3 regions of the Escherichia sp. E4742 genome follow, and region 1 is predicted to be linked to each of the others. Evidence: predicted binding sites of a transcription regulator. Region 1 holds the regulator's gene; each other region holds the start of a gene.
What was found. The regulator PurR, encoded in region 1, represses purine synthesis genes. The targets are predictions, from matches to a motif close to CANGCAAACGTTTGCNTG.

Region 1 (7,364 bases):
GCTAATCTCAATCATACAACAAAATTTTGTTAGCAGCCTAATTATAACGATATCGCTATAGATCAATGTGATTCACTATGTGCGACTTCCGTCTCGCCATGATTCTGGCAGTGAGATTCAGTTTGATGTTGCATCTTATAGCCGATGGCAACCAGCACCACAGTCGATAACATTACGCTGGTGGTGGTGAACAGCGGCGTGCTGACGCTGATGAGCCAGGAAACCCCCAGGCTTGCGAGGAAGCACAGACCCAATTGCAGGGTATTCTGCAATGCAGCAGCGCGGCCAGTCGCATGCGGGAAGGGGCGTAGCGCCTGGGCGACCACAATCGGGTAGATTGCCCCGTTGGCAATGGCCATCACACAGAATGGGATCAGAATTTCGGCCAGCGACACATGGCTAATGAAGCCCGCAGCCCAGGTTGCTACCACGCTGACGGCAAACAGCGCCAGCAGCCACGGTAACAACTGCTTACCCTGCCATTTCTGCAATGCGGCGCGACAGCCGTAACCACCAATAAGAAACGCGATGGTTTGCGGAACATAACTTAATCCGATTACTGCCGGACTGTAGCCCATTTCGCTGAGGATAAACGGTGAACCGGTTAGCCAGGCAAAGAAACTGGCTGAACAGGCCGCATAAATCAGCACATTCCCGCGATAGGTTTTTGAACGCAGCAGATCGGTAAAGGTCAGTCCATCCTGACTATTATTGCGTGCTTTCGTGGTGGGTTTAAGCCAGAAAATGGGCAGAATCAGCACTACGGCAATGGCAAACAGAGTGGCGAAAATCGCCTGCCAGGAAAAATGGACCAGCAGCCAGCTACCTAACAGCGGAGCAAGCGCCGGAGAAAGCCCCACTAAAGGCATAATGGTCGCGAAAATACGGTTAACTTTTTGTGAAGGATAGTAATCCGTCACCAATGCCTGCCAGATAACGGCCGCGGCACAGACACCCACTGCCTGTACAAAACGCAATACCAGCAGCGTGGCAGCGTTTTCCACCCATAACATCCCCAGACTACCCAGCGCAAAAATTGTCAGGCCGATCAATAACACAGGTTTACGACCATAACGATCGGAGAGCGGCCCCCACAGGAGCTGGGCAGCGGCAAAACCGGCAAGGAACAGACTAAGGCTGGCACTGACAGCAGACGCAGGCGTTTGCAGGTCGGCCTGAATGGCGGCGAAAGCAGGCAGATACATATCGGTTGCCAGAAAACCGAGTACGCTCAAACCCGCCAGCCAGACTAAAAATCTTTTCCCAGGTTGCATGTATATTCTCTAAATTCCTCAATTAAACACCGTCGCAAAGTGTAGGGAGTGAAATTCCTGTTGTGAAACGGTAATATTTGATGACTGGTTTCAAAAATTTTGCAGGCAAACTATGTGGTCTGAATATTCTCTCGAAGTGGTTGATGCAGTGGCGCGAAATGGCAGCTTTAGCGCTGCAGCCCAGGAGTTGCATCGCGTTCCTTCTGCGGTCAGCTATACCGTGCGTCAGCTGGAAGAGTGGCTGGCGGTGCCGCTGTTTGAACGGCGTCATCGTGACGTGGAACTGACCGCTGCCGGGGCGTGGTTTCTCAAAGAAGGGCGCTCTGTTGTCAAAAAAATGCAGATCACCCGCCAACAATGTCAGCAGATAGCGAACGGCTGGCGCGGTCAATTAGCTATCGCGGTAGATAATATTGTCAGGCCAGAACGCACGCGGCAGATGATTGTTGATTTCTATCGCCATTTTGATGACGTCGAACTTCTGGTTTTTCAGGAAGTGTTCAACGGCGTCTGGGATGCGCTTTCCGACGGGCGCGTGGAACTGGCGATTGGCGCGACACGAGCGATTCCGGTCGGTGGCCGTTACGCCTTCCGGGATATGGGAATGTTGAGCTGGAGTTGCGTTGTTGCCAGTCATCATCCGCTTGCGTCGATGAATGGGCCGCTCAGCGATGACACGTTGCGCAACTGGCCGTCGCTTGTGCGCGAAGACACGTCGCGGACGTTGCCCAAACGAATTACCTGGCTGCTGGATAACCAAAAAAGGCTTGTCGTACCTGACTGGGAATCATCGGCAACCTGTATCTCGGCCGGTTTATGCATTGGCATGGTGCCTACGCATTTCGCCAAACCGTGGCTTAATGAGGGAAAATGGGTGGCGTTAGAACTGGAAAATCCATTCCCTGATTCGGCATGTTGCCTGACATGGCAGCAGAATGATATGTCGCCAGCGTTAACCTGGTTGCTGGAGTATCTCGGCGATAGTGAGACGCTGAATAAGGAGTGGCTGCGGGAGCCGGAAGAGACTCCCGCAACGGATGATTAACGACGATAGTCGCGGAACGGACCGTCAGCCACGGAGCGGCGTTCAATAAGCCGCGGATGAACTTCGATAGACTGCGGTTCTTCGCGTTTGTTGACGATACGGTCCAACAGCATGTTGAACGCCGTTTCGCCCAGTGAATCTTTTGGCTGATGGATAGTGGTCAGCGCCGGGGTAAAGTAGCGGGCGTTGCGTACGTTATCATAACCGATCAGCGAAACATCCTGTGGTACGCGCAGACCCATTTCATCAGCAGCGCAAAGTGCGCCCATTGCCATGATATCGCCACCACAGAAAACCGCAGTAGGGCGGTGTGGCTGCGACAGGATTTGTTGCATGGCGCGATAACCCGATTCAGGTTCAAAGTCACCCTGCACAATCCAGTTTTCTGGCACCTTGATCATCGCTTCTTCCATCGCCTTCATAAACCCTGCCAGACGACCCGCGCCGGTATTACGTTCCAGAGGGCCAGGGATGACACCAATTTCGCGATGGCCGCGTTCGATCAGATAGCGTCCGGCCATGTAGCCGCCTTCAAACGCGTTATCGATGACCGCATCGGTAAAGTCGGCTTTTGCTTCGCCCCAGTCCATTACCACCATCGGGATATGGCGATACTCTTCCAGCATCGCCAGCAACGGTTCCGGATACTCAGAACACATGACCAGCAGGCCATCGACGCGTTTTTGCGCCATCATCGACAGATAGGCTCTCTGTTTCTCCAGATTGTTCCACGCGTTGCCGAGGATCAGCGTGTAACCTTTCTGGAAGCAATTTTTTTCAACCGCTTCGATGATCTCCGCGAAATAGGCTGCTTCGCTGCTGGTCGCCAGCAAGCCGATAGACTTGGTATGGTTAACCTTCAGGCTACGCGCTACCGCGCTAGGGGAGTAGTGTAATTCTTTAATCGCTGCCCACACGGCGTTGCGCGTTTCTTCAGCGACGAAACGAGTTTTGTTTATAACGTGTGACACAGTTGTAGTGGAAACGTTTGCTCGCTTCGCTACATCTTTTATTGTTGCCATTCCATTTCACTCCAGACCCTAACTTCAGCTCCTGCAAAATCGCAAGGTAAACGTTTGCCTTTACACACCTTACGCGCAACAAAAGTGTTGCGGTACGCCGGAAAAACGACACAGAGCGTCAGGAAGGGGTCAATGGCCAGTACGCAAATAGTGTAAGCGTGGAATTTTGGCCGATCTTGATGAAAAGGGGAAGTGGTAAAAACACTTATCATTATAAATGGCGGGAGATTTTTTCTTCACAGTGTGTAAAAATGCGTAATATCACTTTTTGTAGGGTAATAAAAAAGGAGAAAACTTGATGAGTACCGACCTTAAATTTTCACTGGTAACAACCATTATTGTCCTCGGTTTGATCGTGGCCGTAGGTTTGACTGCCGCGCTGCACTGATTTCCCTTCGAGGGAGCGCATCCTCCCTCGCACTCTCTTCCCTTTTGTTAGCAAAATGGCAAAAGTGTTTTCTCTTTTTGTTATTTTCAATTTTTTGTGATTGCTGTCATGCTTTCGCCACTTTGATGAATATCGTGTAATGACGCGAAGAGGTGGAGATTAGACATGAAAATTAACTATCCGTTGTTGGCGCTGGCAGTTGGCGCGTTTGGTATCGGGACAACGGAGTTCTCGCCAATGGGCCTTTTACCCGTCATTGCGCGCGGTGTGGATGTCTCGATTCCTGCTGCGGGCATGTTAATCAGCGCCTATGCGGTTGGCGTGATGGTTGGCGCGCCGCTGATGACATTACTGCTGTCTCATCGCGCCAGGCGCAGTGCGCTTATTTTCCTGATGGCCATTTTCACTCTTGGCAACGTGCTTTCCGCCATCGCGCCGGATTATATGACGCTGATGCTTTCACGCATTCTGACCAGTCTGAATCACGGGGCATTCTTTGGTTTGGGTTCAGTCGTGGCCGCAAGCGTTGTGCCTAAACACAAACAGGCCAGCGCTGTCGCCACTATGTTTATGGGCTTAACTCTGGCAAATATTGGCGGTGTTCCTGCGGCGACCTGGCTTGGCGAAACTATTGGCTGGCGGATGTCGTTTCTGGCAACGGCGGGGCTGGGCGTAATTTCAATGATTAGCCTGTTCTTCTCGTTACCGAAAGGCGGCGCAGGAGCTCGACCGGAAGTGAAAAAAGAGCTGGCTGTATTGATGCGTCCGCAGGTGTTATCAGCCTTGCTGACGACGGTACTGGGGGCTGGCGCAATGTTTACCCTCTACACCTATATTTCACCAGTACTGCAAAGTATCACCCACGCAACGCCGGTGTTCGTAACAGCCATGCTGGTGCTGATTGGCGTCGGGTTTTCTATCGGTAACTATTTAGGCGGTAAACTGGCAGATCGTTCGGTCAACGGCACGCTGAAAGGCTTTTTGTTGCTGCTGATGGTGATTATGCTGGCGATTCCGTTCCTGGCGCGTAATGAGTTTGGTGCGGCTATCAGCATGGTGGTGTGGGGCGCAGCAACTTTTGCGGTTGTACCACCGTTACAGATGCGTGTGATGCGAGTTGCCAGCGAAGCGCCGGGGCTGTCTTCCTCAGTGAATATTGGTGCCTTTAACCTGGGCAATGCTCTGGGTGCCGCGGCAGGTGGCGCAGTGATTTCGGGTGGTCTGGGGTACAGTTTTGTGCCGGTGATGGGGGCGATTGTCGCAGGACTGGCATTGTTGCTGGTGTTTATGTCAGCCAGAAAACAACCTGAAGCAGTTTGCGTTGCCAACAGCTAATAAAACAAAACGCAGAAGGGGATACCTTCTGCGTTACAGTTTGCAGGCAAATTACGTTTTATCTTGCCGCAAGCGCCTTAACCGACCTACATTGGTGATCCGCGTAGGCCAGATAAGCGTAGCGCGTCAGGCAATGTTGCATTTGCCATCAGTTATTATGCAGCGAGATTTTTCGCTACGAATTCCCAGTTCACCAGCGCCCAGAAGTGCTCCAGATAGCCAGGACGCGCATTGCGATAGTCGATGTAATAAGCGTGTTCCCAGACATCAACGGTCAGCAGCGGGGTCGCATCGGTGGTCAGCGGAGTACCAGCATTAGAGGTAGAAACGATAGCCAGTTTGCCATCGCTGTTTTTCACCAGCCAGGTCCAGCCAGAACCAAAGTTTTTGATTGCAGCGTCAGTAAATTGTGCTTTGAAATCGGCAAAGCTACCGAAAGATGCGGCGATAGCTTCAGCGACTTCGCCAGTCGGTTCGCCACCGGCGTTCGGTGCCAGGCAGTTCCAGTAGAAAGTGTGGTTCCAGACCTGAGCTGCGTTGTTGAATACGCCACCTTCAGAGCTGCGAATAATCTCTTCCAGTGATTTACCTTCAAACTCGGTGCCTTTAATCAGGTTGTTCAGGTTAGTGACGTAAGTCTGATGATGTTTGCCGTAGTGATACTCAATGGTTTCCGCAGAAATGTGTGGAACCAGAGCGTCTTTAGCATATGGTAGTGCAGGTAATTCGAATGACATTGCTACTCTCCTTTATTATTCATTGGTATACGCACAATAGCCTTATTGTGAGTACGGATAGGGTAGCAAATTAAAAGGTGATACAAAAGATGAACTTACCCTGTTGCCTTAACAACAGGGTAAAAGATTTAGCGAAGTGTTTTTGGGGTCATTACCCGACGAGCGCCAACATAGTGACGTTGCCAGTAATCTTCACTTAACGACGTGATTTGAATTTCCTGGCCACTGCGTGGTGACTGAATAAATTTACCATTGCCAACGTACACGCCTACGTGATCGGCAGTCCCACGTCCTTGCGTGCGGAAAAAGACCAGGTCGCCGTTTTTCAGTTCACTGCGATCGATGGGTGCCGCATCGCGCAGGTGATACATTTCGTTTGCCGTGCGCGGAATACGGATCTTAACCAGGTCTTTATAAGCGTAATAAACCAGCCCACTGCAATCAAAACCGGTACGCGGTGAGCTGCCGCCCCAACGATATGGCTTGCCAATTTGCTGCATCAGTTTATTCATCGCCACTTTAGTGGCTTTCTGAACTTTGGCTTTGTGCGCGTCGGCAATAGTGCCAGGGGCGGCATTTTTGACTTTCACGCAATGCGACTTATTGCCCTTTCGTTTGGTGCACTTTTCCGTAAAGCTGGCAGACGCCGTTTTAGTGACAACATTTTTGCTGCGAGTTTTAGCGTTTTTAGAAGCGGTAATGGAGGATTTTTTAACGGAAGAAGCGGTTTTACTTTTGGTCGTACTTTTACTGGCGACTTTTTTGGCGGTTTTCAGACTGGCTTTATTATTGGTCTTTTTGGTGGTTGCCGTGCTTTTCTTTTTATCTGCTTTTTTGGTGATGTGAGTGGTAGCAGAACTCTCCCTGGCTTGCTTGGAAGCATAGGCCATAGGCATTAAAGGCAGGGTGGTAAAAAGTAAAGCACAGAGCGTGATCGAAATACGGTTTATCCGCGCCACTGAGCGTCCCTCTGTTAAGGCAGGTCTATCATGCCTGCGTCTGATTTACAAAACTTGATGATTCTAATGCATAGAAGAAGGGAAAGTTAATAGCTTTTATTGTTAAAAAATATATTTCGTCGGTGAGCGCAAAAAGATGCAGCAGTGAAAACTAAAAATGGTCATAAATACGCCAGTTTGCAGCGCAATAGAGAAGAAACGAATATTTGAAATGCAACATTTAGAGCAAAGGGATAAAATAGCAAAAGCGTGATGAAAATGTTATTTTCCGATGCCGCACTGACCCGCTACAATGTCAGATTACTGCCGTAAAGAAGTTTGAGGAAGCAAGACAATGAGCACCACTATCGAAAAAATCCAACGCCAGATTGCTGAAAACCCGATCCTGCTGTACATGAAAGGTTCACCGAAACTGCCGAGCTGCGGTTTCTCTGCCCAGGCAGTCCAGGCGCTTGCCGCATGTGGCGAACGTTTTGCCTATGTTGATATCCTGCAGAATCCGGACATTCGTGCGGAACTGCCGAAATACGCTAACTGGCCGACTTTCCCGCAACTGTGGGTTGACGGCGAACTGGTAGGCGGCTGTGATATCGTGATCGAAATG
Region 2 (7,364 bases), 1.2 Mb from region 1:
GCCATAGGTTGGATCGGTCGGTACGTCGAACATCACGTCGCCGTTGTCCGCCACATAAGCATGACCTTTGGCGATCAGTTGTTCAGTGAGTTCAATAATTTCTGCGATATGGTGCGTTGCACGCGGCTCCATATCCGGGCGCAGAATGTTCAAGGCATCAAAATCTTTGTGCATTTCGGCGATCATGCGATCCACCAGCGCCACAAAGCTTTCGCCATTTTCATTGGCGCGCTTGATGATTTTGTCATCAATATCGGTAATGTTACGCACATACTTCAGCTTGTAGCCGAGGAAACGCAGGTAGCGTGCGACCACGTCAAAGGCAACAAAGGTACGCCCGTGACCGATATGACAGAGGTCGTAAACGGTGATTCCACACACGTACATGCCGACTTCCCCGGCGTGAATAGGCTTAAATTCCTCTTTTTGGCGTGTCAGAGTATTGAAGATTTTTAGCATCGAAGATTCCGTTTAGACATGTGTGGGTAATTGAGTTGCGTATAATACCCATATTTCCCGCGCGATTCAGCATACATTGCGAGATGATCCGATCGTGCGGTTATGCTATAACACCACCCTATATATGACCCGAACCGGGTTGAAGCACCAATCAAACGGAACAGGATGCAAAAATGGTTACTTTCCACACCAATCACGGCGATATTGTCATCAAAACTTTTGACGATAAAGCACCTGAAACAGTTAAAAACTTCCTGGACTACTGCCGCGAAGGTTTTTACAACAACACCATTTTCCACCGTGTTATCAACGGCTTTATGATTCAGGGCGGCGGTTTTGAGCCGGGCATGAAACAGAAAGCCACCAAAGAACCGATCAAAAACGAAGCCAACAACGGTCTGAAAAACACCCGTGGTACGCTGGCAATGGCGCGTACTCAGGCTCCGCACTCTGCAACTGCGCAGTTCTTCATCAACGTAGTTGATAACGACTTCCTGAACTTCTCTGGCGAAAGCCTGCAAGGTTGGGGCTACTGCGTGTTTGCTGAAGTGGTTGAAGGCATGGACGTGGTAGACAAAATCAAAGGTGTTGCAACCGGTCGTAGCGGTATGCACCAGGACGTGCCAAAAGAAGACGTTATCATTGAAAGCGTGACCGTTAGCGAGTAATCGTGGCGACACTCTTTATTGCAGACCTTCATCTCTGCGTGGAAGAACCGGCGATCACCGCCGGTTTTCTGCGTTTTTTAGCGGGAGAAGTCCGTAAGGCCGACGCGCTATATATTCTTGGCGATCTTTTTGAAGCATGGATTGGCGACGACGATCCCAACCCACTCCATCACCAGATAGCGGCGGCAATCAAAGCGGTGTCCGATTCCGGCGTTCCCTGTTATTTCATTCATGGCAACCGTGATTTTCTGCTCGGCAAACGCTTTGCCCGTGAAAGCGGCATGACGTTATTGCCGGAAGAAAAGGTGCTCGAACTTTATGGTCGTCGGGTGCTGATTATGCATGGCGACACGCTGTGCACCGATGACGCGGGTTATCAGGCATTTCGCGCCAAAGTCCACAAACCGTGGCTACAAACGCTATTCCTCGCCCTGCCGTTGTTTGTGCGCAAACGTATTGCTGCACGAATGCGAGCGAACAGTAAAGAAGCCAACAGCAGTAAATCGCTGGCGATCATGGACGTTAACCAAAACGCGGTGGTCAGTGCGATGGAAAAGCATCAGGTGCAATGGCTGATCCACGGGCATACGCATCGCCCGGCGGTCCATGAACTTATCGCCAATCAGCAACCTGCTTTTCGCGTGGTACTCGGTGCCTGGCATACGGAAGGTTCGATGGTGAAAGTCACGGCGGATGACGTTGAGCTGATTCATTTTCCATTTTAAATACCCGCGACTTTGCTGATTCCACAGCCACGCAACCGTTTTCCTTGCTCTCTTTCCGTGCTATTCTCTGTGCCCTCTAAAGCCGAGAGTTGTGCACCACAGGAGTTTTAAGACGCATGTCTTCCCGCAATAATCCGGCGCGTGTCGCCATCGTGATGGGGTCCAAAAGCGACTGGGCTACCATGCAGTTCGCCGCCGAAATCTTCGAAATCCTGAATGTCCCGCACCACGTTGAAGTGGTTTCTGCTCACCGCACCCCCGATAAACTGTTCAGCTTCGCCGAAAGCGCCGAAGAGAACGGTTATCAGGTGATTATTGCGGGCGCGGGCGGCGCAGCGCACCTGCCGGGCATGATTGCCGCCAAAACGCTGGTGCCAGTGCTGGGCGTGCCAGTACAGAGCGCCGCACTGAGCGGTGTCGATAGCCTCTACTCCATCGTACAAATGCCGCGCGGCATTCCGGTAGGTACGCTGGCGATTGGTAAAGCTGGCGCGGCAAACGCGGCGTTACTGGCAGCACAAATTCTTGCGACTCATGATAAAGAACTGCACCAGCGTCTGAATGACTGGCGCAAAGCCCAGACCGACGAAGTGCTGGAAAACCCGGACCCGCGAGGTGCGGCATGAAACAGGTTTGCGTCCTCGGTAACGGGCAGTTAGGCCGTATGCTGCGTCAGGCAGGCGAACCGTTAGGCATTGCTGTCTGGCCGGTCGGGCTGGACGCTGAACCGGCGGCGGTGCCTTTTCAACAAAGTGTGATTACCGCTGAGATCGAACGCTGGCCGGAAACCGCATTAACCCGCGAACTGGCGCGCCATCCGGCATTTGTGAACCGCGATGTATTCCCGATTATTGCCGACCGTCTGACTCAGAAGCAGCTTTTCGATAAGCTCCACCTGCCGACCGCACCGTGGCAGTTACTTGCCGATCGCAGCGAGTGGCCTGCGGTGTTTGATCGTTCAGGTGAGCTGGCGATTGTTAAGCGTCGCACTGGCGGCTATGACGGTCGCGGTCAATGGCGTTTACGTGCCGATGAAACCGATCAGTTACCGGCTGAATGCTACGGCGAATGTATTGTCGAGCAGGGCATTAACTTCTCTGGCGAAGTGTCGCTGGTTGGCGCGCGCGGCTTTGACGGCAGCACAGTGTTTTATCCGCTGACGCATAACCTGCATCAGAACGGTATTTTGCGCACCAGCGTCGCTTTCCCGCAGGCCAATGCACAGCAACAAGCGCAGGCCGAAGAGATGCTGTCGGCGATTATGCAGGAGCTGGGCTATGTGGGCGTGATGGCGATGGAGTGTTTTGTCACCCCGCAAGGTCTGTTGATCAACGAACTGGCTCCACGTGTGCATAACAGTGGTCACTGGACGCAAAACGGTGCCAGCATCAGCCAGTTTGAGCTGCATCTGCGGGCGATTACCGATCTGCCGTTACCGCAACCGGTTGTGAATAGTCCGTCGGTGATGATCAACCTGATTGGTAGCGATGTGAATTATGACTGGCTGAAACTGCCGCTGGTGCATCTGCACTGGTACGACAAAGAAGTCCGTCCGGGGCGTAAAGTAGGCCATCTGAATTTGACCGACAGCGACACATCGCGTCTGACCGCAACGCTGGAAGCATTAATCCCGCTGCTGCCGCCCGAGTATGCCAGCGGCGTGATGTGGGCGCAGAGTAAGTTCAGTTAACTGGTGCTCATATTCTTGCCGGATGCGGCGTAAACGCCTTATCCGGCCTACAGATCCGGCACCCATTGTAGGCCTGATAAGATGCGCCAGCGTCGCATCAGGCATGGTGCACCGATTGCCGGATGCGGCGTAAACGCCTTATCCGGCCTACCGATCCGACACCCATTGTAGGCCTGATAAGACGCGTCAAGCGTCGCATCAGGCATGGTGCGCCGATTGCCGGATGCGGCGTGAACGCCTTATCCGACCTACCGATCCGGCACCCATTGTAGGCCTGATAAGATGCGCCAGCGTCGCATCAGGCATGGTGCGCCGATTGCCGGATGCCTACGACTACAGCGAAATACAAGTCCCCGCCTCGCCCGCCAGCGTTTCTTCAATCCGCGATAACGCCCCAATCCACGCGGGTTTACCACGGCTTCTGACATAACCACTCACCGCCGTTACCTTCGGCCCCATCGAACCATCGGCTTTGGCAAATGGCGCTAACTCATCCGGCGTGGCATGGCGAATAGCGCGTTGCTGCGGCGTTCCCCAGTTTTCATAAACCGCATCGGCATCGGTGAGGATCACCAGTCCATCGGCATTAATCTGCCCGGCAAGCAACGCAGCGGCGAGATCTTTATCAATCACTGCTTCGCTCCCTGCCCCGTCTTCCGTGACCGGAACACCGCCGCCGCCACTGCAAATCACCACATGCCCCTCTTTGAGCAACAACTCTATGGCTTCGCTGTCGAGAATTTTACGCGGTTGCGGAGATGCCACCACCCGGCGTAAATATTTGCCATCACGTTTCATCTTCCAGCCGTAAGCCGCTTCCAGAGCCTCTTGTTCTTCAGGCTGGTAAACCGGGCCGATAAATTTCTCTGGCTGCAGAAACGCCGGATCATCAGGCGATACTTCAATGCGTGTCAGCACCGTCGTCACAGGCGGCATCTGCGGCTGCGCGCGCAAACTTTGCGCCAGCATATAGCCAATCATCCCCTGACTTTCCGCCACCAGCACATCCAGCGGATACGGCTCCACCTCTTTCCACGCCAGATTCTGTAACGCCAGCAGCCCCACCTGCGGCCCGTTGCCGTGAACAATCGCCAGCCGATAAGAACGGGCCAGGCGTGCCAACGCGGGTACAGCACTGGCGATATTGCGATATTGATTTTCTGCCGTCAGCGCCTCACCGCGCTGGAGTAAGGCGTTGCCCCCAAGAGCTACAACCAGAGTTTTCATGGTTTTCCTTGTAATAATTGTTGACCAAGCCAGAATCCCAGCAATGTATCTGCCCCTGACGTATGCCCCAGCGCCAGCAGCGAATCAGTCGCCGCAGCGGTACGTTTCGGGCAACTCAGAGCATGAACAAAGTGCAGGAGTGGCGAGGCGAAATATCCTTGCGCGGCGTAACGCAAATAACTGACGCTCACCGCCGTGGTAACGAGTTGAAGATTGTCGGAACAGGAAAAAAACTGGCCACCAGAGCACAAATCTAAAGCACCAAAATACCAGGCCGCCAGCAGCATTCCGCTCAGCGTGTCATCATGACTTGGCGTTAAGCCAGGACCTTTGCCCAGCCAGTGCCGCCAGTCGGTCTTAACGCCATTGAGCGCGGCCTGAAAACAGTGGCGAAACTGGCGTAATTCAGCAGGCAGCGGATCGCTTACCGCCATCGCCAGTGGTCCAAAAAGCCCGGTTTCCTCCGCGCGTTGCATCCATGCTGCTGCAAGCGGTTGAGGATGCGCAGGCGGCGTAATACGTAGCAAACAATAACGCTGTGGCTGTTTAACCGTGAAACGCCCGAGGCGAATCCCTTGTGCCACAACCTGCGGTCGTTCATTGCCGCATAATCCACTGCATAACGCATCGAATTGCGCGCGGCGAAGCACCCATCCTCCGGGGCCGAAACCACTTCCCTGACGATGCAGCGTTAACAGTTCACCGCTTTCTGTCATCAGATTAATCGCCCGCCGCCAGGTGCCCGCTAACCGCCAGGACTGGCGATAATTCGGTGCGCTACGGCTGGCAAGCAGAGGATGGATAATAGTCATTGCGCGTTCCTCAACCAATCCCCATGCTTTCAGCCAGTGCTTCCAGCGCCTGTTCAAAGCACGTCAGCGGTGCACGCACGGTGCCTGCGCCAATCTGCCCGATCCCCGCCTCTTTATGCGCGATTCCGGTATTGATGAGTGGCGTAATACCAGTTTCTACCACGCGACGAATATCCAGCCCCAGGCACGCGCCCTGGAAATCCCAGCCGGGGATCTGCAACTGCATATTGCGCTCAAGGAAGATTTCCGCCATCTCTTCAGATACCGTTCTGGCCGCTTCCATGCCACCCGCACCGACAAAGCGCGTTACGCCAGGTGCGGCGATCATTGCAGCGCCTCCGATACCAAAGGTTTCGGTAATCGCGCTATCGCCCATATCCGGGTTTGCCTGCTCCTGCGAAAATCCGGTGAAAAACAGACCTTGTGGAGTGTTTACAGGCGCAGTAAACCAGCGGTCGCCCAGCCCGCTTACCCGAATCCCGAACATATTGCCGTTGCGGGTCATAGCCGTAACGATACTGCCCGCACGAATCATCGCGCCTGCATCCATCGCCGCCTTGCAGTAAGCCATCGCGAGGTTGAGGAAGAACTGATCGGTCACACTAAGGAAATCCATCACTTCTGCGATGTGCTGTTTATCGTGATTGAGGCGAGCAATTTGTGGGGCCAGCGCACGCATTAACAGTGCTGAGGAAGCAATATTGCGCTGATGGAACTCATCGCCCATCGTAATGCCCTGTGCCATCATCGCCGTGAGATCGATACCGCGCTCCATGCGCCCCAGCGCCGCGCTTAATACTGGCATTAACACATCGCGCATCCAGCGATGGCGAGTCAGGACATCTTCGCCGTAAGCGCCAAAACGCATCACTTTGCCGATACCTTCGTTGAGGTTGCAGTACGCCCGGTTGCCGTCGGTCACGTTCTCGACCACCAGCATCGGCATACTGGCAGAAGTAATGCCGCCCATTGGCCCGACGGCATTCACATGGTGACAAGGAATGAAGTTCACTTCCCCTTGTTCAAGCATTGCCAGCGCCTGCGCTTCATTTTTCGCCCAGCCTTCAAACAGACATGCCCCGACACACGCCCCTTTCATGGGTCCGGTCATCTCCTGCCAGCGCATTGGCGGCCCGGCGTGAAGCAGTGTTTTGCCCGGGTGTAGTTCGCTGATAAGTGAAGAAGCCGGTTGCACATCGAGCCAGTGTGGACGAGCACGACGAATTTGTTCGATAACCGCAGCATTGGCTTGCGCCACTGATGTAAACATGGGAACCCCTTATTGCAAACGTTCTAATAAACGAGCCAGTTTTTTATTGCCGCCAGCGACTGGCGCCCATTGGTAATGCACTACCGGTTTGCTGGCACTTTGTAGCTCCAGCGCAAAACTGCGTAATCCGGCATTAATCACGGCGACGTTTTCCAGTAGAGATGGCGTGTGTTGATGCGTGGCAGGCGAAAGCGGACGAATCAGTGCCGCCGCCAGCAAGGTGGCTTCCGGCAGCGAATTAACTACTGCGATCCCCGCATCTTCCAGCGTGGCGATTTGCTGCGAGCGGCATTGCGGGTCACGTTCGGTGCCCGTCACCGTGGCAATGGCGTACAGCGGGTGGCTGTCTGAACGCGCGGCACAGGCTTTTTGCCAGGCGCTCACCAGCGAGGCGGCAGGATCGGCGGTCGCACCAAAGCCAATCACGACATCAAGCAGCAACACGCGCACTTGTGGTTTAGCACCGAGATCGGCAATTAACAGGTTGCGTAAGGTCGGGTCGATCATCGGATG
Region 3 (7,364 bases), 850 kb from region 1:
GTTTTGTTGATTAACGGAGAGTTGGCGTTCATTAATCAGGAAGATCTGGTTACGCGCCATCTCCAGTAGCAGTTCATTGTAAAGGCCGTCAAATTCCTGATCGGCTTTCAGCACGCGGGATTGAATTTTGCCCAGCAAATGGCGGGAATGAGAGTTAGAACCTTGTTCTTCGCTAATAATGATACGTCGCTTCAGTTCAGCGAAGCGAACTTTATAGAACTCATCAAGGTTATTGGAATAGATCCCAAGAAAACGCATCCTTTCAATCAGCGGGTTAGATTTGTCCGCCGCTTCCTGAAGCACGCGTTCATTGAACGATAACCAACTGAGCTCTTTCTCGATGTATAGCTTTTCCTGACCCATTACCACTTTTACTCCGTTTTATTCACGGGACACTGCCTGGATATTATGGCGAGCAATGTTGGCAGATGTCCAACTATGCCAGAAAAGGGGGAAAAAAACTGCTGAAGCCTGCGATTTACAGGATAAATGAGAAGGGCCAGCAGTAGCGCTGGCGCTTTAAATATGCGTAAGATTACTCGTCGTCGGCGGCGTAGCCCTGCGGTGGAAGACGCTGATCATCCAGCCACGCGGCGTTTTCATGCATCTTCAGACGACCATCAACAAACCAGCTAATGACCAACGGGTAAATAGCATGTTCCTGAGTTTGCACGCGAGCGGTGATTTCATCTTCCGTATCACCGGCAAAAACCGGAACTTTAGCCTGCAAAATCACCGGGCCGCCGTCCAGCTCATCGGTGACGAAATGCACTGATGTACCGTGTTCTTCATCGCCATTTTCCAGCGCCTGACGATGGGTATGCAAACCGGGATATTTCGGTAGCAGGGAAGGGTGAATGTTCAACAAACGCCCGGCGTAGTGGGAAACAAACGCTGGGCTGAGAATGCGCATAAAACCGGCCAGAACTACAACATCGGGTGCGTACACGTCGATTTCGTGCATCAATTCCCGATCATAGTCTTCTCGACTGTCAAATTGACTGGCAATAAGCGTATGCGTTGCGATCCCTGCTGTGCGGGCGCGCTCAAGGCCGAACGCGTCGGCCTTATTGCTGAAAACTGCCCGTAGGGTGCCTTTAATTTTGTTGGTTTTGCAGGCATCAATAATTGCCTGCAAATTACTTCCGTTGCCGGAAATAAGCACCACAATATTCATTATTCGATAACCACGCGTTGTTCGGAATCAGAAGCTTTGATGATACCGATTTTCCACGCGTTTTCACCGTTGGCATTGAGCAGGGCGAGAGCTTTGTCCACTTCCGGAGCAGGTAGGGCGATAACCATCCCGACGCCGCAGTTGAAGGTACGATACATTTCATGGCGGCTGACGTTACCTGCTGTTTGCAGCCAGTTGAACACTGCCGGCCACTGCCAGGAGGATTCATCAATCACTGCCTGAGTGTTTTCAGGTAATACGCGAGGAATGTTTTCCCAGAAACCGCCGCCGGTCAGGTGCGCAATGGCGTGAACATCAACCTTTTCAATCAATTCCAGCACTGACTTCACATAAATACGGGTTGGCGCCAGCAGATGATCGGCTAAAGGTTTTCCGTCCAGCTCTGTAGTTTGCGGGTCGCAACCGCTGACTTCGAGAATTTTGCGTACCAGCGAGTAACCGTTCGAGTGCGGGCCGCTGGAGCCGAGCGCAATAAGCACATCGCCGTCGCTAACTTTAGAACCATCGATGATTTCTGATTTTTCTACCACCCCAACACAGAAACCAGCGACATCGTAATCTTCGCCGTGATACATCCCCGGCATTTCTGCCGTTTCGCCACCCACCAGTGAACAGCCCGATTGCAGGCAACCTTCCGCGATGCCGCTAATCACCGCTGAAGCGGTATCAACATCCAGTTTTCCGGTTGCGTAATAGTCGAGGAAAAACAGCGGTTCTGCGCCTTGCACCACCAGGTCATTAACGCACATGGCGACCAGATCAATACCAATGGTGTCGTGACGTTTTAAGTCCATCGCCAGACGCAGTTTGGTGCCTACACCGTCAGTGCCGGAAACCAGCACAGGTTCACGATATTTTTGCGGCAATGCACACAGCGCACCGAAGCCGCCCAGACCGCCCATGACTTCCGGACGACGCGTTTTCTTCACTACGCCTTTGATTCTTCCAACCAGAGCATTACCCGCGTCAATATCAACACCGGCATCTTTGTAGCTAAGAGAGGTTTTATCGGTCACTGCTTGGGTCCCCACGCGTTACTTGCGGTAGAAAAATAAAATTCGGCGCAATTCTAACAGGGAAAGCAAACGTTTGCGAGACTGCTTTACATAACCTTTTTCTGCCTACCAGGCAGCGTAGTAGCGCATAAATAAACGTATTGAATGATTGTATTGTGAGATAATGGAAATAAATAACCATTTGAATGTGAAGTGATTTTTTTATCAAACAGTTGTTGGTTTGCCTAAAGTCAACGAAAATTATATTGCCGCCTTAAAAAAAGGCGGTATAATCCGTCGATTTTTTTTGTGGCTGCCCTCAAAGGAGAAAGAGTATGAAGATCGTGGAAGTCAAACACCCACTCGTCAAACACAAGCTGGGACTGATGCGTGAGCAAGATATCAGCACCAAGCGCTTTCGCGAACTCGCTTCCGAAGTGGGTAGCCTGCTGACTTACGAAGCGACCGCCGACCTTGAAACGGAAAAAGTCACTATCGAAGGCTGGAACGGCCCGGTAGAAATCGACCAGATCAAAGGTAAGAAAATTACCGTGGTGCCAATTCTGCGTGCGGGTCTGGGGATGATGGACGGTGTTCTGGAAAACGTTCCGAGCGCGCGCATCAGCGTAGTCGGTATGTACCGTGATGAAGAAACACTGGAGCCGGTACCGTACTTCCAGAAACTGGTTTCTAACATCGATGAGCGTATGGCGCTGATCGTTGACCCAATGTTGGCAACCGGTGGTTCCGTTATCGCGACCATCGACCTGCTGAAAAAAGCGGGCTGCAGCAGCATTAAAGTGCTGGTGCTGGTGGCTGCGCCAGAAGGTATCGCTGCGCTGGAAAAAGCGCATCCGGACGTCGAGCTGTATACCGCATCGATTGACCAGGGGCTGAATGAGCACGGATACATTATCCCGGGCCTCGGCGATGCTGGTGATAAAATCTTTGGTACGAAATAACGAATAAAAAATAATTAAAGCCGACTTTAAGAGTCGGCTTTTTTTTGAGTAAAGCGCCTATAACACATAATATACAGAGGATAATACTATGACGCGCCGTGCTATCGGGGTGAGTGAAAGACCGCCACTTTTACAGACAATCCCGCTTAGTTTACAACATTTGTTCGCCATGTTTGGTGCAACCGTCCTGGTGCCCGTCTTATTTCATATCAACCCGGCGACCGTACTGTTATTTAACGGTATCGGAACGCTGCTGTATCTCTTCATCTGTAAAGGGAAAATCCCGGCTTATCTTGGTTCGAGCTTTGCCTTTATTTCTCCGGTGTTATTGCTGTTGCCGTTGGGTTATGAAGTCGCGCTGGGCGGCTTTATTATGTGCGGCGTGCTGTTCTGTCTGGTTTCTTTTATTGTGAAGAAAGCAGGGACTGGCTGGCTGGATGTGCTGTTTCCTCCAGCGGCAATGGGGGCAATCGTTGCTGTCATCGGTCTGGAGCTGGCGGGCGTGGCCGCTGGCATGGCTGGCTTACTCCCGGCTGAAGGGCAAACGCCAGATTCCAAAACCATCATTATCTCCATTACTACCCTTGCGGTTACGGTTTTAGGTTCCGTTCTGTTCCGCGGTTTCCTGGCGATTATCCCGATTTTGATTGGCGTGTTGGTGGGGTACGCGCTCTCCTTCGCAATGGGTATTGTCGATACCACGCCGATTATTAACGCTCACTGGTTTGCTCTGCCGACCTTTTACACGCCGCGCTTTGAGTGGTTTGCCATTTTGACCATTCTGCCTGCGGCGCTGGTGGTTATTGCCGAACACGTGGGGCATCTGGTGGTAACGGCTAACATCGTGAAAAAAGATCTGCTGCGCGATCCGGGCCTGCACCGTTCCATGTTCGCTAACGGCCTGTCGACCGTTATCTCCGGGTTCTTTGGTTCCACGCCAAACACCACTTACGGGGAAAACATCGGCGTTATGGCGATCACCCGCGTCTACAGTACCTGGGTAATCGGTGGTGCGGCGATCTTCGCCATTCTGCTCTCCTGTGTTGGTAAACTGGCTGCTGCTATCCAGATGATCCCACTGCCGGTGATGGGCGGCGTTTCGCTGCTGCTTTACGGTGTCATCGGCGCTTCTGGTATTCGTGTACTTATTGAATCGAAAGTGGACTACAACAAAGCACAGAACTTGATCCTGACTTCCGTGATCCTGATCATCGGCGTCAGCGGCGCGAAGGTAAACATCGGTGCGGCAGAGCTGAAAGGTATGGCGTTGGCGACCATCGTCGGCATTGGCTTAAGTCTGATCTTTAAATTGATTAGCGTGCTCCGTCCGGAAGAAGTGGTGTTGGATGCAGAAGACGCCGATATAACAGAAAAATAATGTCGCGGCCGGGCAGTAATGCTGCCCGGTTCAAACATGATGGAATTCTGTGGTAAACTTCTCGTGATTTTGTGAAATCCCTGGTTGAGGTATCTCTGAACACACCGGCACAGCTCTCTTTGCCACTTTATCTTCCTGACGACGAAACCTTTGCAAGTTTCTGGCCGGGGGATAACTCCTCTTTACTGGCCGCGATGAAAAACGTGCTGCGTCAGGAACATAGCGGTTACATCTATCTCTGGGCACGCGAAGGCGCGGGGCGCAGCCATCTGCTGCACGCGGCTTGCGCGGAATTGTCGCAGCGTGGCGATGCGGTAGGTTATGTCCCGCTGGATAAACGCACCTGGTTTGTTCCGGAAGTGCTCGATGGTATGGAACAACTGTCGCTGGTTTGCATCGACAATATTGAGTGTATTGCTGGCGATGAGTTGTGGGAGATGGCGATTTTCGATCTCTACAATCGGATTCTGGAGTCAGGTAAAACACGGTTGCTGATCACTGGTGATCGTCCACCTCGTCAGTTGAATCTGGGGTTACCGGATCTTGCGTCACGTCTCGACTGGGGGCAAATCTACAAGTTGCAGCCACTTTCTGATGAAGACAAATTGCAGGCATTACAGTTACGCGCCCGTTTGCGTGGTTTTGAACTGCCGGAAGATGTGGGACGTTTCTTGCTGAAGCGGCTCGACAGAGAGATGCGCACGCTATTTATGACGTTGGATCAGCTGGATCGCGCATCGATTACGGCACAACGTAAGTTGACCATTCCGTTTGTGAAAGAGATCCTGAAGCTGTAGACAGGACGTTTATTGTCGGATGCGGCGCGAGCGCCTTATCCGACCTACTCGAATCAAGTTCATTGTATTTGTAGGCCGGATAAGACGCGGCAAGCGTCGCATCCGGCAATATGCCTTAGCTACCGAAGGGGTACATCTTAACCAACGATTTCCAGCACTTGCTCCGGCGGGCGACCAATACGCGCTTTGCCATTCACGACCACAATCGGGCGTTCCATCAGCTTCGGATTATCCACCATCGCCTGAATCAGCACTTCTTCGCTAAGCGAACTGTCTGCAAGATTCAGCTCTTTATAAAGATCCTCTTTCTGGCGCATCAGTTCACGGGCGCTATTCATACCCAACATTTTCAGCAAATTACGTAGCGTTGCCGCATCGGCGGGTGTCTCAAGATAGAGCACTACTTCCGGCTCTACACCATTTTCTTTCAGCAGGTTCAGCGTTTCACGGCTCTTTGAGCAGCGTGGGTTGTGGTAGATTTTTACCTGTTTGGTCATTGTTCTTCCTTTAATGCGAATTACATCTTGGTATAAGGCTTAAAGCGTTCCTGCAACTGGCGCAACTGGTCGATGCGCGCATCGTAACGCGCTTGTTGTAGGCTGCCTAATTTCACCTGCGAACTTGCGCTACTTAACAGAGAAATGGCCTGGTCGAGTCGCCCGGCCAGCGCATAACCTTCTGCTCGCGCTGCCAGTTCCTGATCGCGGTTATTTAGCGCGGCCTCCGCCTGTGCCAGCAAATCCCAGCCATTGCTGTCATCTTTATTATTAAAAGTATAGCGATTCAGAATATTGGCCGCTTCCTGCGGTTGACCGCCTTGCAGATACGCGTTTGCCAGGTTGAGCTGCAACACCGGACTGGTGCGTAAATCGCGGGCATTTTTCAGCCTATTGATCGCGTCATTGGCTTTGTGTTGCCCAAGGTCAATATCGGTTGCCAGATCGAGAAACCATGCATTAGCCGGTTCTGCCGCTAATAATGGCTGAAGCGTTTTCCGTGCTTCATCGAATTTATTGGCTTCCATCGCCTGTAAAGCACGACCATATTGCGCCGCCCGTTGCTGACGAACGTTACCTTTCGCCCATTCATCCAGCAAATCACTGGTGAGCTGATTACGTCCGGAATTGTACATCCCCAGTGTGCGCGCTTTCGCCAGATAGAAATCCTCCGACGACTGCACCACCATCGGGCGCATCTGATTAGCACGGTTACGAGCATCAGCCAGACGGCTTTCCGGCAACGGGTGAGTCAGCAAAATTTCCGGCGGACGCGAAGAGTAACGCGCCTGATCGAGCAATTTTTCGAGGAAGGTCGGCATCGCCTGCGGATCGAACCCCGAGCGTTGCAGCACCTGAATCCCAATGCGGTCTGCTTCCTGTTCGTTTTGCTGGGTGAAGCTGATCATCCCCTGGCGTGTTCCCGCCAGCGTACCGGTCAGCGCTGCCATTCCCGCCTGCGGGCTGGCCATCGCCAGTAAAATAGAACCTAACGCCCCGACCCAGGTGAGTGGTGCGCTACGTTGCTGATCTTCCATCGCTCGCGCCAGGTGGCGCTGGGTGACGTGGGAGATTTCATGCGCCATAACCGAAGCCAGTTGGCTTTCGTTATCGGAATAACGGAACAGGGCTGAATGCAGCACTACGTTGCCGCCAAAGAAAGCAAAGGCGTTAATTTCGTCGTTATTGATCAGAAAGAAATGGAATGGCGTCTTAACTGAATTGGCATGCGAAACCAGACGCATCCCCAGCGAGTTAATGTATTGCGTTAATAGCGGATCATTAATTAACGGCGCGCTGCCGCGTAACTGGCGAACATAATAGTCGCCCATCTGCATTTCCTGACCAATGGAAAGTGTGCTTCCTGCGGAGGTTCCCATATCCGGCAAGGTGTCTGCGCTGTCGGCAAACGCCGGGGCTACCTGACCGAGGGTCACAGCAGCAATGAGGGTAGCAACCAGGTTTTTTTTCAACTGCCTGAACATAACCTCTGTCCTGTATTTCTGGAGATAGTCATTTGACCGATACTGTGAAATAT

Region 2: purE (5-(carboxyamino)imidazole ribonucleotide mutase) is a predicted target of PurR. The motif match lies at 1,881-1,898, and genes of this name have one in related genera.
Region 3: purM (phosphoribosylformylglycinamidine cyclo-ligase) is a predicted target of PurR. The motif match lies at 2,277-2,294, and genes of this name have one in related genera.

The regions. Positions count from the first base shown of each region.
Region 1 is NZ_CP040443.1:4,769,692-4,777,055, reverse strand. It holds gene punC (purine nucleoside transporter PunC) at 63-1,274, opposite strand; gene punR (DNA-binding transcriptional activator PunR) at 1,387-2,319, shown strand; gene purR (HTH-type transcriptional repressor PurR) at 2,316-3,341, opposite strand; gene cydH (cytochrome bd-I accessory subunit CydH) at 3,640-3,729, shown strand; gene FEM44_RS23215 (MFS transporter) at 3,895-5,064, shown strand; gene sodB (superoxide dismutase [Fe]) at 5,220-5,801, opposite strand; gene FEM44_RS23205 (C40 family peptidase) at 5,930-6,760, opposite strand; gene grxD (monothiol glutaredoxin 4) at 7,095-7,364, shown strand, end outside.
Region 2 is NZ_CP040443.1:3,571,882-3,579,245, reverse strand. It holds gene cysS (cysteine--tRNA ligase) at 1-459, opposite strand, end outside; gene ppiB (peptidylprolyl isomerase B) at 633-1,127, shown strand; gene lpxH (UDP-2,3-diacylglucosamine diphosphatase) at 1,130-1,852, shown strand; gene purE (5-(carboxyamino)imidazole ribonucleotide mutase) at 1,969-2,478, shown strand; gene purK (5-(carboxyamino)imidazole ribonucleotide synthase) at 2,475-3,542, shown strand; gene FEM44_RS17175 (carbamate kinase) at 3,876-4,769, opposite strand; gene FEM44_RS17170 (DUF2877 domain-containing protein) at 4,766-5,581, opposite strand; gene FEM44_RS17165 (DUF1116 domain-containing protein) at 5,592-6,851, opposite strand; gene FEM44_RS17160 (acyl-CoA synthetase FdrA) at 6,861-7,364, opposite strand, start outside.
Region 3 is NZ_CP040443.1:499,011-506,374, reverse strand. It holds gene ppk1 (polyphosphate kinase 1) at 1-363, opposite strand, end outside; gene purN (phosphoribosylglycinamide formyltransferase) at 536-1,177, opposite strand; gene purM (phosphoribosylformylglycinamidine cyclo-ligase) at 1,177-2,214, opposite strand; gene upp (uracil phosphoribosyltransferase) at 2,529-3,155, shown strand; gene uraA (uracil permease) at 3,244-4,533, shown strand; gene FEM44_RS02450 (DnaA inactivator Hda) at 4,629-5,330, shown strand; gene arsC (arsenate reductase (glutaredoxin)) at 5,468-5,827, opposite strand; gene bepA (beta-barrel assembly-enhancing protease) at 5,848-7,311, opposite strand.